2 regions of the Actinomadura kijaniata genome follow, and region 1 is predicted to be linked to the other one. Evidence: riboswitches for the same ligand, from Rfam matches in the RefSeq annotation. Region 1 holds a riboswitch; the other holds the start of a gene.
What was found. Region 1 has a riboswitch for cobalamin ahead of HNR61_RS37950 (uroporphyrinogen decarboxylase/cobalamine-independent methonine synthase family protein). Riboswitches for the same ligand answer to the same signal wherever they lie in the genome.
Positions count from the first base shown of each region.

Region 2: another riboswitch for cobalamin. It lies ahead of HNR61_RS12825 (putative cobaltochelatase); the one in region 1 lies ahead of HNR61_RS37950 (uroporphyrinogen decarboxylase/cobalamine-independent methonine synthase family protein).

Region 1 covers NZ_JACJIA010000014.1:34,465-41,996, reverse strand. The annotation lists gene HNR61_RS37970 (tetratricopeptide repeat protein) at 1-255, opposite strand, end outside; gene HNR61_RS37965 (hypothetical protein) at 252-698, opposite strand; partial or broken gene HNR61_RS50725 (IS982 family transposase) at 1,042-1,161, shown strand; one part of gene HNR61_RS37960 (IS5 family transposase) at 1,153-1,941, opposite strand; one part of gene HNR61_RS37960 (IS5 family transposase) at 1,943-2,050, opposite strand; partial or broken gene HNR61_RS37955 (replication initiator) at 2,384-3,748, opposite strand; gene HNR61_RS37950 (uroporphyrinogen decarboxylase/cobalamine-independent methonine synthase family protein) at 4,405-4,752, opposite strand; cobalamin riboswitch at 4,872-5,088, opposite strand; gene HNR61_RS37945 (RNA polymerase sigma factor) at 5,085-6,377, opposite strand; gene HNR61_RS37940 (YciI family protein) at 6,391-6,741, opposite strand; gene HNR61_RS37935 (hypothetical protein) at 7,114-7,260, shown strand; gene HNR61_RS37930 (DUF5713 family protein) at 7,394-7,532, shown strand, end outside.
Region 2 covers NZ_JACJIA010000003.1:160,551-168,082, forward strand. The annotation lists gene HNR61_RS12805 (cobalamin biosynthesis bifunctional protein CbiET) at 1-1,028, opposite strand, end outside; gene HNR61_RS12810 (GNAT family N-acetyltransferase) at 1,032-1,841, opposite strand; gene HNR61_RS12815 (cobyrinic acid a,c-diamide synthase CobB) at 1,838-3,172, opposite strand; gene cobO (cob(I)yrinic acid a,c-diamide adenosyltransferase) at 3,184-3,786, opposite strand; gene HNR61_RS12825 (putative cobaltochelatase) at 3,786-5,930, opposite strand; cobalamin riboswitch at 5,976-6,170, opposite strand; gene HNR61_RS12830 (TetR/AcrR family transcriptional regulator) at 6,190-6,822, shown strand; gene HNR61_RS12835 (ATP-binding protein) at 6,833-7,492, opposite strand.

The sequences.
Region 1 (7,532 bases):
CGCGCGCAGCGGGCCGCTAGTGCACCAGCTCCGCACCTCCGCCAACTCTTGGCCGCGACCGGTGAACTCAACGACCGCGAACCGGGCGTTCAGCATCCGGCTGGGCTGTTCGCGGAGCCACTCCGCGTCCGTCTCGGGAGGCGGACGCCAGTTCTCCAACACATACAGTGGAGAGCCGTCACCAAACACGTGGATGTCGGCCCCGATGACCCCGTACGCGAACCCGCCGGTAGCCGTGACGTGCTGGGTGTTCACGACGGTTCGTCGGACTCCCGATGGATGATCACGTTCCCGAACTGTGCGGCGAACACCCGGGCATGATCGCTGGCGACGACGTGTTGGACCCGGTGCTGCTCGGGACGAGGCAGCACGGCAATCGTCCGCTCCGTGAACGCGCGCACGTCCTCGGCGGCTTCGGGATGCTCCCGCAGGAACTCCTCCAGCCGCAGCCGCCAGGCAGGCAGCAGACTCTGGCGGGCCGACTCGGCGTCCTGGGCCCCGGCGACCAAAGCGGCATCGGCGTCCAACCGGGCCACCAGCCCGGGCTGTTCTTCAGGGGCCTTCGAGGTGCCCGTACCGAAAAGGCGGAGCACTCCGCTCCGAGCGACATGCCAGGCGTCGGTGGCCATGGCCCCGACCAGCGCTGTCGACCCTGCGGCGGCCAACGCCACCAGTGATTCAGTCAGCATCCGTCCCACCGTTCACCCGTCCTTGAGCCGAATGTAGCCGGTGTTGCGACGAAGCTCTACGTCATGCGGCACCTTCATCAAGTCGCTGGGGTCGGTGCCGCGAGCCGTCGGAGGGACCGGCCCGGGACTACGCCAGGCTCACTGAGTGTTTTTCATCCTGATAGGACTGGGTTGCGATCACAGGTTGGTCCCAGGGCATCGGTCTGGTGCTGAGCGCAGCGAAGCCCCTGGTAGATGGGTTGAACGACCAAGAACAAAAGGGAACCAAACCCCGACGCCAAGCCTGAGCCGACTACCCACAGCAACCATGGATCTATGAACGCGGAGGTCAGACGTTAAATGACAAGCTAAGGACGGCGACCACCACGCCTTCTTCTGGGAGGTCAAGCTGATGCTGGTCACCACTGCTGAGGGCGCGGTGTGCGTCGTCAGCCTGGCCCACCCCACGCAACTAGGGCGTGTTTCAAAGGCAGGTCAGGAGCCAGTCGTTGATGCAGGCGATGTGCAGGACGGCTTGGTAGCGGACGGCGAGTTTGTCATACCGGGTGGCCACGGCGCGGTGGCGTTTGAGGCGGTTGATGCCGCACTCCACCGCGTGCCGGGCCTTGTAGTCGGTGGCGCAGAACGCCGGTGGCCGCCCGCCGGCGCTGCCGCGCCGCTGGCGGTGGCCGATCTGGTCGGCCGGTTGCGGGATGGTCGCGCGGATGCCGCGACGGCGCAGGTAGGCGCGGTTGGCGGCCGAGGAGTAGGCCTTGTCGGCGCGCACCCGCACCGGTCGGGTGCGGGTGCGCCCGGGTCCGAGCCGCGGCACCGCGATCGCCTCCAGCACGGCCTGGAACTGGGGTGAATCACCGCGTTGTCCGGCTGTCACCAGCAGCGCCAGCACCCGTTGGCCCTGCTCGCAGGCCAGGTGGATCTTGGTGGTGAGTCCGCCGCGTGAGCGTCCCAGCCCGTGATCGGCCGGCTCGGGCGCACCGGTCCCGCCCGGTGGCTGCCTCACCGGGCTGGTGCGGGCGCCGGCGGCGTGCTGGTGGGCGCGGGCGATGGTGGAGTCCACCCCGACCCGCCAGTCGATCAGCCCGTCGGCATCGGCACGGGCCTGCAGGCTGGTGAGGATCTGGGCCCAGATCCCGGCCCGCTGCCAGCGGCGAAACAGCGAATAGATCGCCTGCCAGGAGCCGTAGCAGGCGGGCACGTCCCGCCAGGGCGCCCCGACTCGCACTCGCCAGCCGATGCCGTCGATGAGCTGGCGTTTGGTCCACTGCGGCGGGCGACCTGGGCCTTTGGGGGTGGTTGGGGGTGGGCAGCAGCGGTTCCAGGATGGCCCACTGCGCCTCGGTCAGGTCAAACCGCCTCGTCACCGCTAGGGTGGGCACGAGGTCTCCGGTGGTGCTGGTTCTTCTTGGTCGTTGAACTTGCTACCGGAGACCTCTTGCGTTGGCGGTCACGACACACCGCCACACATCAGACTTCGAAACAGGCCCTAGGTCGAAGCGGCTGCCTTCAGATGAGCGCTCTCGCTCGTTCTTCATCGGTTGCTGTCCAGGCCTGGGCGGTCGGCCGACGCGGCGGGGCGGGACCGGACGGAACAGGCCGCACGCCCGGCGCGCCGGGGCGGGCGGCCGCCTGGCGGGCCGCGTCAGCGGACCGCCCTTGACCCTGTAATGAAACTTCTCGACGTCGGGTGGTCCGGGCTAGCTGGCCTCCTGCTCCTGGTCACGCTCGGTGACCTGATAGCGGATGCGTCGGGCCTTCTGGATGCGGTCGCGGGTCTGCTCTGCCCAGAAGTGTTCGCCGTTCAGCAGTCCTGAGCCGACGTAGGTCCATCGGCCGGTCGTGACGGTTGTCCTGTCGGGGTCGGACTGGGGTTGTCCCTCGTTCTGGTGGGTGGCGTAGTCGGCGCGGGCCTGGCGGAGTTGGGTGAGGGTGACCGAGTAGCGGCGGGACTTGGTGGAGAAGTGTCCGCCCTAGCCGAGCATGTGGACCCATTTGCGTAGCCGGAGCGGTTTGTACTCGGGTAGATCGGCCAGCGCGAAGCAGGTCCAGATCATCCGGCGGGCGTGCTCGGACACCTCCAGGGTCCTGATCTGGTTGGGGTAGCGGATCGGCCGGTCTACCGTGCCGGAGTCCTCGGCTCCCTTGGTGGCGTACTTGGCGATGTAGCGGGCGACGTGCTTGTCGGCTATGCCGTCCAACTCGGCGGCGACCTGGATCGCCTGCACGTCCACCTGCCTCCCCCACTGCGCCGAGTAGGGCAGGCTCTGCCCGTCCGGGTGCGGGACCGGTACCGACACCTCGGCGACTGCGGTGCGTAGGGCCCGCTCCAGCAGGTCGGAGGTCGCCCACGCGGGCGGGGCCTCGTCGGGACCGTTGGGGCCGTCGAGACGCACGACGGCGTGGAAATGGATCAGTCCTCGGCGCTGGTACTCGATCACGCGGGCGTAGGAGATACGGGCCTGCTGGCGGAACGCCTTGTGCGTGATCCCCAACTCGGCGGTGATCTTCCGGGGCACGGCCAGCGTGAGCCGCCGCCACAGCTCCGGCGCGTGGGCGTTCCACAGCACCGCGCGCGGGTAGTCGTAGCAGTCCCCACAGATCGGCTGCCCGAGCATCGGATCGTCGGCGGCATGGCGCAGGCCGCATCCCTCGGGGCGGCCGTGGGGGCACAGCGGGCGGTCTCGGCGTGGACGGCACGGCTGCGCCTGTCCGGCCTTCTCCCGGCGGGCGTGCACTACTCCGAACGATGGCGCGGTCAGGGTCAGGAACACGCGGGGATGCCTGCTGACCTGTTCGGGTACTCCCTTGCCTCCGGTGAGACCGGAGATGATCAGGTGATAGGTGTCGTCGCGGTAGACCTCGGCGCACGCGGCGCAACGGGAGGCGCGGCGGTTCCCGCATGCGGTGAGCAGGTAGCCGGTCGGCTCGTCGTCGGTGCTGTAGGACTCGATCAGCTCGCCGGTCTCACCGTCCACGGTGAGGCGCTCACCGCGTAGCCGGATCGGCTGCTCGCAGCCTCCGGCGGCTTTGATCATCTCGTGCCAGCGGGCGAAGTCCGGCATGGCCGCGCGCTCCACGGCGGCGGTGAGTTCGGGCGGTAGCCCTGGAACGGCGGTCATGCGGCATCCCGCCGCGTCTCGGCAGGCTGCTCGTCGGCGGCCTGGTCGTCCTGGGCGTCTGCAAGGGCTGCTTGGAAGATCCTCGCGACGCGCTGCCACTTGGCGTCGCTCCACGTCGGTGACTGGCTGGCCTGGCGCTTGCCCCACTCGGCTGCTTCCGGGCTCGGCGTCAACCCGGTACCCCTCTCCTCTGAACGGAAGAGAGCACGCGCGAACGACGAGAACCGAAGATCAGGAATCCGCGCAGGCTATCGCCTGGGCCCTTCACTCCCGGCGAGTGTTATCCGATCAGATTCGTGGAGAGCTTCTCCAGGTTGTTAGCGGGTTCTCCCGCCTGGCACCTACCCATGCCGGTCGCCCTAGCCCCGGCTCAACGTGGTTCGACTGTTCGCTTTGGTGTGTGAGGTCGTACGGACCTCCGGGCGGCAGAGCAGCCGTCACTCTGCCTTTCACTCGCCATCCTCGAAGTCGCTGGATGCGGCTCCGGTCCCAGGGTTACCCGCCTGAAGGTCAACTTGAAACCCTTCGGTGGGCGTTCCGGCGGGTTATCACTCTGCGTTACTGGTGGCTGCGCCAGAAAAGTTGCCTGGGTGCACTGACTAGTAATAGTTGGTGTCGAACCACTTGGCCATCTCCAGTGCCGGGACGTCGCGGGTGCCGCGTGCCATCGCGAAGTACCGGCCCAGGCCGGTCAGGTGCCGGTAGCGGTCGGGGACGGCGTCGACCATCACGCTGGTGTCGAGGACCTGGTCGTAGAAGGAGAACGTGTTGGAGGGGATCGCCTCCAGACCGGCGTCGCGCAGCTCCCGCCAGACGTCCGCGCGGAGTCGCGCGCCGACCCCGGCCAGGGCGGTGGCGTCGGCGCGTCCCGCCCAGTAGTCCTCGGTGGCGGACTTCAGCTCCCGGTCCGCCCCGATGCGGGGGTATCCGAGGATCGTGGTGTGCATGGCAGCTTCCCTCGCCGTGCCATCGTGCGGACGCGCGAAAGGGGGAAGGCGGCGCACGGCCGGTGAACGGCGCGGCTCGTCCCGGGCCCTCCCGCGAGGCCGCGGACCACCGCGCGCCGGGCGGCGCGCGGGCGGAGGCAGGTCTTCGGACTCACGGGCACCGCTTCTCGTCGAAGCGCCCTACTGGCCGTCGCTTCCCGGACCCTTCGGATCCAGTGCGTGTGACGGCGGTCGTTCCCGTTCACCGCTGCGGGGCAGTCCCGGATTCGCACCGGGTTCCCTCTTGCGACGCCCGTGTCCGTGGACACGGGCGAACCTTCCGCGCGGGCAGTCTACGATCTTGCGGGCCCGTCCGGCGGACGGGCCGTTCGGTGGTGGTCGGTGACCTGTGTCAGGCGGCGTCGCAGGAGTTTCCGTTCGGCGTCGGTCCCGGCCAGGTCGAGGGCCTGCCGGTAGGCGTCGGCGGCCTCGGCGCGGCGGCCCAGCCGGTGCAGCAGGTCCGCCCGCGCCATGGGATAGGGGTGGTGGCCGCGCAGGCGCGGCTCGTCGGCCAGCTCGTCCAGCAGCGCCAGGCCCGCCCGCGGGCCGTCGCGCATCGCCACCGCGACGGCCCGGTTCAGCGCCACGACCGGGGAGGCGGTGAGGGCCAGCAGCACATCGTAGAGCGCGACGATCTGCGGCCAGTCGGTGGACGCGGCGTCGGCGGCCTCGTCGTGCAGGGCGGCGATGGCGGCCTGCACCCCGTAGGGGCCGGGCGGCCCGCCGGTCAACGCGACCGGCACCAGCCCCAGCCCCTCCTCCACCATCGGGCGGTCCCAGCGGGACCGGTCCTGCTCGTCCAGCAGCACCGGGGACCCGTCGGGGGCGGTGCGGGCGTCGCGGCGCGCGTGGACCAGCAGCATCAGCGCCAGCAGCCCGGTGACCTCGCGTTCGGCGGGCAGCAGGCGGTGCAGGATGCGCGCCAGCCGGATCGCCTCCTCCGCCACGTCGGGGCGTTGCAGGTCCGGGCCCGAGCTGGCGGCGTAGCCCTCGGTGAAGACCGAGTACAGGACGCCGAGCACGCCGGGCAGCCGTTCGGGCAGCTCGTCGGCGCCGGGGACGCGGAACGGGATGCGCGCCTGCCGGATCTTCTTCTTGGCCCGCACGATCCGCTGCGCCATCGTCGCGGTGGGGACCAGGAACGCCCGCGCGACCTCCGGCGTCGTCAGCCCGGCCAGGCACCGCAGCGTCAGCGCGGCGCGGTCCTCGGCGGGCAGCGCCGGGTGGGCGCAGGTGAAGAACAGCCGCAGCCGCTCGTCGGGCAGGTCGTCGCCGATCTCGGGCGGCGGGGCGGGCGCGGCGCGGTCCGCCTCCACCTGCATGACCGCCAGGCGCGCGGCGTAGGCGCGGTCCCGGCGCAGCCGGTCCACCGCCTTACGCCGCGCGGTGGTCAGCAGCCACGCGCCGGGCCGGTCGGGGACCCCGTCGACCGGCCAGTGCACCAGCGCCGCCTCGACCGCCTCCGAGGCGACCTCCTCGGCCAGGTCCAGATCCCCGAACCGGTGGACGAGGGAGGCGAGCAGCCGCCCGTACTCCTCGCGGAACATCGCCTCGACCGAGGCCCGAGCGGCCGCGCGCTCCCCCATCGCCGGACCTTCCTCAGTACTCGTCGCTGACCGGGCGGACCACGACCGAGCCGTCGCGCGCGCCGGGGCAGCGGGCCGCCCAGTCGAGCGCGGCGTCCAGGTCGGGGACGTCGATGACGTAGTACCCGCCCAGGTACTCGCGGGTCTCGGCGAACGGGCCGTCGGTGGTGATGTGGCGTTCCCCGGCGGCGTCCACGCGGACGGTGGTGGCGGTGGTCAGGTCCGCCAGCGAGTGCGAGTCGACCAGGATCCCGGAGTCCCGGACCGACTTGTCGTAGGCCATCCAGTCCTCGACGGTGCACTGGGAGTCGATGGCGGTCGGGTCGGAGGTGGGCGGGGTCTGGATGAGCAGCATGTACTTCATGGTCCGTCTCCTGTCTTCGGGTGCGGCGGGGTGCCGCACATGATGACGACGAGCGGCCATCCGGGAAATCGACACCCCAGCGAAGATTTTTTCTCAGGAGTTTCCCGCAACGGCCGTCCGACGCGACGCGGACCGTGGGCGGGGGGCGATCGCGGCCGACGCCTGCCGGTCATCCTCGGCGTCCCGAGAGCCTCCTTGCGAACCTGCGGAAGACGTCGCACGTCATAGGACCATGCGGGTGGAGCGTTCGAGGCAGGGCTCCACGGCTCGTTCACGGAGCCGCCGGTCCGGTGACGGAAGCCCCGGAACCGAGGCCACGCAGCCGCGGGCCAGGCGCGGTTGCGAAGCGAGGGCGTGCCGACCGTCGCGCGCGTGAGAAGCGTGAAGGGCGGGAAGGCCAAGGCCTCGTACCGCTTCGCCGGCCGGTCATGGACGATGGGCCTCCCGCACCGCCAGGACCGTCCCCCGCCGGCGCGCCCCGTCTTCGCCACCGGCCAGGCGGGCGGGCAGAGGCGCTGACCCGCTCCGGGCGGCGGCGTCCGGTCCCTTCCCGGCACGTTCACCGCGTCGATCCGCCGTCGTCGCGCGCCGGAATTTCGTCGGTGGCGCCGTGCAGCATTCAGAACGCCGCCACCGACGGGCGAGGAGTTCCATGCCGCTCATGAACCAGCGGGCAGCCGGCCACGCGTTCCTCAAGGGGATGTACGAGGACGGCTACTACCCCGGCCACGTCGTGGACAGGGCCAAGGCGATCCTCCTGCGCCTCTGCGCGCGTATCGAGGCCGAGCGTC
Region 2 (7,532 bases), on a different contig from region 1:
TGTGGGGCCTTCGGGGGCTCGGGGTCGCCGGGGGCCTCTGGGAGCGGGGTGATCGTTTGGGGGCGGCGTTCGGGGCGGGCGCGCGGGGGCTCCGAGGTCGCGGGGCCGCGTTCGCCCCACACGACGAAGGTCGAGCGCGCCGGGCCCGGCGCCGGTGTCGCGGCCAGGTGGACCGCGTGGGCCCGCATGCCCTCCGCGCGGAGGATCTCCAGGGCCGGGCCCACCCCGGTCTCGTCGCGGGTCAGGGCCACCACCGCGCGCAGGGCGCGGATCGCGCTCGCCCGGAGCGCCTCGGGCTCCGCGCTCCCCAGGAAGATCGCGTCGGGGTCGGGGAGGTGGGTGAAGACCTCGGGGGGCTCGCCCCGGGAGACCGCCACCCGCACGCCGTGGGCGCGCACGTCGGCCTTGGTCCGCTCCCACGCCGCGCGTTCGCGGGCGACCGCCACGGCCGCCGCGCCCAGGCGGGCGCACTCGATCGCCACCGCGCCGCCGCCGTCCACGTCCCACACCAGGTCACCGATGCGCGGCCCCAGCTTCGCCAGCGCGAACGCGCGCACCTCCGCGCCCGGCACCTCCCCCTCGAACGCCTCCTCCCCCAGCGCCCATCCGGCCGGCCCCGACCGCGAACCCCGCACCCACGACACGTCCTCCGACTCCGGGTGCGCGTCGGTGGCCGCGCCGGTGTGCGACGCCAGCACCAGCACCACCGACGGGTCGCGCCACGGGCGGGTGGTGGCCTCGGCGGGGCGCACGTGCACGATCCGCTCGCCCGGTCCGCCCAGGTCCTCGCACACCACGAACGCGCGCGGCGACTGCGGGAACAGCGCCCGCGCCAGCTCGGCCGGCCCCGCGTCCGGCCCGGTCAGCACCGCGACCTTGGGGTGGGCGCGGCAGACGTTGACCGCGCGGCGCAGCCCCTCCTCGGGGGCCGACACGACCAGCGCGCCGTCCCAGTCCAGGCCCGCCCGCGCGAACGCCGTCGCGACCAGCGTCAACGCGGGCGGCCCATGGCCGATCACCGTGATCATCGCTCACCCCGTGCGGGCCATCCGGCCGTACATGCCGACCATGCGCGTGCCACCGGCGTCCACCATCACGACCTGCGCCGCGACGCTCCCGTCCACGATCTCCTCCAGGCGCAGCGCGACGCGGCGGCACAGTTCGCGGCCGCACGGCCCGAGCAGCCCGGCGTCCTCCCACAACCCGTAGACCCGGGCCGGGGAGGAGCCGGCGACGGCGGCGGCCGGTTCGGGCAGGCCGCCCATGTCGGCGGTGATCTCGGCGAGCGGGACGCCGTCCGCCAGCGCGTCGATCGTGCCGACCACGATGAGCTGGGCCAGGCCGTGCGCGGCCGCCGCGCGGACGGCGTCGTCGGCGCGTTCGCCGGGGTCGGTGAAGCACACGTCGGGAAGGGCGGGCAGCATCCGGCGGGCGGCCTCGCCCGTCCGGTCGCCCGTGTGCAGGACGAGGGTGCGCTCCCCGGCCGCCGCGATCGCCGCGACGTTCGCCGTGATGTCGTGGGTCATGGGCGTCGAGCCTGGCGAAGCCGCCGCCGGAACGGGCGCCGACCCGCCGACCGCGACCGAGTCGAGATCCGCGTCTAGGTCCGCGTCGAGGTCCGGCTCGATCAGGTCGAACACGTACCGGTCGACGTCGCGGCCCGCGACCCGCCCGGCCCCGCGCGCCACCCCTTCCAGCCGGAACCCGGACTTCCCGGCCACCCGGACCGACGCGGCGTTGGCGGTGAGTGTCCGCAGCTCGCTGCGGTGCGGCCCGCAGTCGGCCGGCGTCCACCGGGCGAACGGCCGGACCGGCCCGCCGGACGTCCTCCCGCCGCTCACCGGCACGCCTCCACCAGCCGCCGCGCGAACAGCGGCGTCGCGGCCCAGTGCAGGTGCAGGTACGACGCCACGCACCGCCCCCGGACGAACCCCGCCGGTCCCTCCGCCGACCACTGCCACGCGGGCGTCGCGCCGTGCGGGGGGTCGGTGGCGGTGCGGTGGAACTCGTGCCCGCGCACGCGTTCCCCGGCGCGCGCCACCACCGAGTCGGCGACGGCGACGGCCGCGCGGTACCCGAGCGTGAGGCGCGGCGTCATCGTGGCCGTGACCTCGTCCAGCACGCCGCACATGGGGGTGCCGTCGAGTTCGCGGGCCAGGTACAGCAGCCCGGCGCACTCGGCGTAGACCGCGCCGTCGAACGCGGCCACGGCCTTGCGCAGCGGCTCGTTGGCCCCCAGGTCCGCCGCGTACACCTCGGGGAACCCGCCGCCGATCACCAGCGCCCGCGCGCCCTCCGGCAGCGCCTCGTCCCGCAGCGGGTCGAACCGCACGACCTCGGCCCCGGCGGCGCGCAGCAGCTCCTCGTTCTCGGCGTACCCGAAGGTGAACGCCGCTCCCCCGGCCACCGCGACGACCGGCCGTCCCGGCACCGGGTCGCCGGTCGCGGGCTCCCAGGCGGGCGCGTCCAGCGGCGGGGCGCCGCGGGCCAGCGCCACCAGCGCGTCCAGGTCGCAGGACTCCGCCACCAGCTCGCCGAGACGCCGCACGGTCTCCACCGCGTCGGCGTGCCGTTCGGCGGCCGGGACCAGGCCCAGGTGCCGCGACGGCTTGGCGATCTCCGGCCGGCGGCGCAGCGCGCCCAGCACCGGCAGGCCCAGCGCTTCCACGGCCTCCCGGCACATCGCCTCGTGCCCGGCCGAGCCGAGCCGGTTGAGGATCACCCCGGCCAGCCGGACGTTCCCGTAGGACCGGAACCCGTGGACCAGCGCCGCCACCGACCGCCCGGCCGCCGCCGACGCGTCCACCACCAGCACGACCGGCGCCTCCAGCAGCGCCGCGACATGCGCGGTCGAGGCGAAGTCCCCGCCGGACCGGCCGCCCTCGCCGTGCCCGGTCGCGCCGTCGAACAGGCCCATCACGCCCTCGACGACCGCGATGTCCGCCCCGACCGCGCCGTGCCGCAGCAGCGGGACGACCAGCTCCTCCGAGGTCAGCCACGGGTCGAGGTTGCGGCCCGGACGGCCGGTCGCCAGCGCGTGGTAGCCGGGGTCGATGTAGTCGGGGCCGACCTTGTGCGGCGAGACGGCCGTCCCGCGCGCCGTGAGCGCCGCCATCAGCCCGGTGGCCACGGTCGTCTTGCCGCTCCCGGACGCGGGAGCGGCGATCACGATCCGCGGAACGGCTACCACTCGATGCCCTTCTGCCCCTTCTGCCCCTGGTCCATCGGGTGCTTGACCTTGCCCATCTCCGTCACCAGGTCGGCGAACCCCACCAGCCGCGGGTCGGCGTCCCGGCCGGTGATCACCACGTGCTGGTTGCCGGGCCGGTCCCGCAGCACGGCGATGACGTCCTCCACGTCCACCCAACCCCACTTCATCGGATAGGTGAACTCGTCCAGCACGTACAGCCGGTAGGTCTCGGCGGCCAGGTCCCGCTTGATCTGCTCCCAGCCCTCACGGGCGTCGGCGGCGTGGTCGGCCTCGCTGCCCGGCCGCTGGATCCACGACCAGCCCTCGCCCATCTTGTTCCAGGTCACGGTGCCGCCCTCGGCGCTGTCGCCCAGCACCCGCAGCGCGGTCTCCTCGCCGATCCGCCACTTGGCGGACTTGACGAACTGGAACACCCCGATCGGCCAGCCCTGGTTCCAGGCGCGCAGCGCCAGCCCGAACGCGGCGGTCGACTTGCCCTTGCCCGGCCCGGTGTGCACGATCACCAGCGGCCGGTTGCGGCGCTGCCGGGTGGTCAGCCCGTCGTCGGGAACGTACTCCGGCTTGCCCTGCGGCATCACGCACTCCTCTTCACGGGCTTCCGCGCCTCGCGCACCACTCCGGCCAGCCCGTCGGCGGCCAGCTCGTCCAACCTCACGACCTCGCCGCCCAGGCGGGCCCCCAGCGCGGCGGCCAGCCCGAGCCGCACCGGCCCGCCCTCGCAGTCCACCACGACGGCGGCCACCCCCGACAGCAGCGGCAGCACCGCGGCCGGGTCCGGTCCGTGCGTGGCGCGGCCGTCGGTCACCAGCACCAGCAGCGGACGCCGCGCCGGGTCCCGCAGCCGTTCGACGCGCAGCACCTCGGCGGCCCGCAGCAGCCCGGCCGCCAGCGGGGTGCGGCCGCCGGTCGGCAGCCGCTCCAGCCGCCGCGCCCCGGCCTCCACCGAGGAGGTCGGCGGCAGCGCCAGCTCCGCGTCGCGGCCCCGGAACGTGACCAGCCCGACCTTGTCGCGCCGCTGGTAGGCGTCGCGCAGCAGGCTCAGCACGGCCCCCTTGACGGCCCGCATCCGCCGGCGCGCGGCCATCGACCCGCTGGCGTCCACCACGAACAGCACCAGGTTGCCCTCGCGGCCGTCGCGCACCGGCTCGCGCAGGTCCCCCGGCGCGATCAGCAGCCCCGGGCCGGTCCGGCCCCGCGACCGCTGGTGCGGGGCCGCCGCCCGGAGCGTGGCGCTCAGGTGGACGCCGCCGTCGCCGGGCCGCGAGCCCGACACCCGCCCGTGCGGGCTGCGCGCCTTGGACCGCCGCCCCGGCGCGCCCTGCCCCAGGCCCGGAACGGTGAACAGGCGCGGCTTGTAGGCGTCGTCGGCGGGAACGGCCTCCTGCTCCCCGGCCGGGGACGCGCCGCTCTCGGGCCGCTCCGGCTGCTCGGGCTGTGCGGTCTGCCCGTTCGGTGACGGGGGGACGGCCCCGTCCGGCGCGTCGCCGGGCGGGGCGCCGCCGCCACCGCCGTCCGGCCCCGGGTCGTCGGGGTCGTCCTCGGGCCACTCGGGCTCGGCGGGCGGCGGGGGCTCCTCCTCGCGGTGGCGCTCCAGGATCTCGTCGAGCCGGTCGGCGTCCAGGCCCGGCGCGTCGAACGGGTCGCGCCGCCGCCGGTGCGGCAGCGCCAGCCGCGCCGCCGTCCGCACGTCGTCGTCGGTGACGCCGGTCCGCCGGTTCCAGGCGGCCAGCGCCATGGCGGCGCGCGCGGTCACCAGGTCGGCGCGCAACCCGTCCACCTCGAACTCCGCGCACACCGCCGTGATCTGCCGCAGCGCCGCGTCGGTCAGCTCGACCTCCGCCAGCCGGGCCTGCGCGGCCTGGATACGGGCGGCCAGCTCGGCCTCGGCGACGGCCCAGCGGGCGGCGAACCCGCGCGGGTCCTCCTCGAACCGCAGCCGCCGCCGCACCACCTCGGCGCGCTCGGCCGGGTCGCGGGTCGCGGCGACCTCCACGGTCAGCCCGAACCGGTCCAGCAGCTGCGGCCGCAGCTCGCCCTCCTCCGGGTTCATCGTGCCGACCAGCAGGAACCGCGCCGCGTGCCGCACCGACACGCCCTCGCGCTCCACGTGCGACTCGCCCATGGCGGCGGCGTCGAGCAGCAGGTCCACCAGGTGGTCGTGCAGCAGGTTGACCTCGTCGACGTACAGCACGCCCCGGTGCGCGGCGGCCAGCAGGCCCGGCTCGAACGCCTTGACGCCCTCGGTGAGCGCCCGTTCGATGTCCAGCGACCCGGTCAGCCGGTCCTCCGACGCGCCGACCGGCAGCTCGACCAGCCGCGCGGGCCGCTCGACGGCGTCCTCGCCGCCGGCGTGCGGGCCGTCGGGGCAGGCCGGGTCGGGGTCGCGCGGGTCGCACGAGAACCGGCAGCCCGCCACCACCCGCACGCCCGGCAGCAGGTCGGCCAGCGCCCGCACGATCGTCGACTTGGCGGTGCCCTTCTCGCCGCGCACCAGCACGCCGCCGACGGCGGGCGACACGGCGTTCACGATCAGCGCGAGCTTCAGGTCCTCCATGCCGACCACGGCCGAGAACGGGTAGCGGGGCGTGCGCGCGGCGTTCGGCTCGGGGCCGCCCGTCGCGGCGGGGGTGGTCCCGGGGAGCTCGGGGGTGTCGGGTCCGTCGTCCCCGGTGCGAGCCGAGTCCGGCTCCACGGCGTTGTCCTGCCCGGCAGGGGGCATGCGTCACGTTCCTTCCGTCGGGTGTCCACGCCCATCGGATGTCCACAGCGGTCGCGTCCGACGGCCGGAGTCTCCTGGCTCCCGGATCGCCGTTCCCCCTCGGCCTTCCAGCGTCGCCGCCGTGGCCCGCGCTGAGGCGGAACTCCCCGGTCACAGTTGCGGGACAGCCCCGGATTCGCACCGGAGTTCCTCCGTGTCCGTCGCCGCCCAGGATGGCATACCGCCGGAATCGGCCCAAGTCGCGGCATAGGCTGGGCGGGTGCCCCGCTACCGACGGTTGTCCCCCGACGAGCGCCGCGACCAGATCCTGCGGGTGGCGCGGCGGCTGTTCACCGAGCTGCCCTACGCGGAGGTCTCCACCACCGCGATCGCCGAGGAGGCCGGGGTGCGCCGCGGCCTGCTGCACTACTACTTCGGGACCAAGCGCGAGCTGTTCCTGGAGGTCGTGCGGGAGCTGGCCGCCGACGCCGCCGTGCAGGCCCCGCCGCCGGACGTGGGCCTGCCGCTGCCGGAGGCCGCCGACCTGTGCGTGGCGCGCTACCTGGACACCGCCGAGACCAACGCGACCACCTGGTTCGCGGCGATCGACGCCGAGGGCTTCGGCCGCGACCCCGAGCTGCTGCGGATCGTCAACCGGTTCCGCGACCTGACGGTCGGGCACCTGCTGTCGGTGCTGGGCCATCCCGACCCGGACGCGACGCTGCGGGCGGTGGGCTGCGCCTACTCGGGCCTGGCGGAGGCGGCGACCCGGCAGTGGCTCCAGGAGAGGACCCTGACCCGCCCGCAGGTGCACACGCTGCTGACGCGTTCGCTGCTGACGATGCTCACCGACATCGCGCCCGCGCTGGGGGAACGGCCGGACCCGGCGGTGGCCGGACCCGGCGGTGGCTAGGGAACACGGCCTAGACCGAGCGCGGCTCCTCGTCGCCGAACGAGATCCGCTCGGTCACCCGGATCGCGAACCACACCGCCTTGCCCCGCACCGGCGGGCCCAGCCGCGACAGCGTCCGCAGCACCCCCCAGCGGCCCTCCGCCAGCTCCCGGACGATGCTCAGGCCGCGTCCGCAGTCGCCGGACGTCCACGAGTAGCCGGGCAGCCGGGCGTCGGCGTGGCCGTCGAACACCGCGCAGCGGATCTCCGCCGTCGGGCGGGCGCCCGGCGGCGTCCACGGCAGGTCCGGGACGGCGGGCGGGTCGCCCAGGTAGAGCCACAGCTCGTGCGGGCCGTGGTCCCCGGCGTGCTGGTAGGCGTTGGTGGCCAGCTCGCTGACCATGAGCTGGGCGTCGGCGACGGTGTCGCGCGGGACGCCGAGCCCGGTGAGGGCCTCCCCGAGCACCCGGCGGGCGTGGGAGGCGCAGGCCGGGCCGCTGGGCAGCGCCCAGACCCGTCCGGGCCGCCCTCCCCCCGGGTCCGGCCGCCGGCCGTCGTCGTCGCGGACGTGGTCGTCCCGGACGTCGCCGTCCCAGCTCCCCCCGTTCCAGGCCTCGTCCCAGGTGTCGTCGTCTCCGGCCGGGTCTCCGGCCGGGTCCGTTCCGGTGCTGCTGTCCGCCGAGATCCTCACGGGTTCCTCCCGCGTTGCGTGCCCTCGCCTGCCCCTGCGA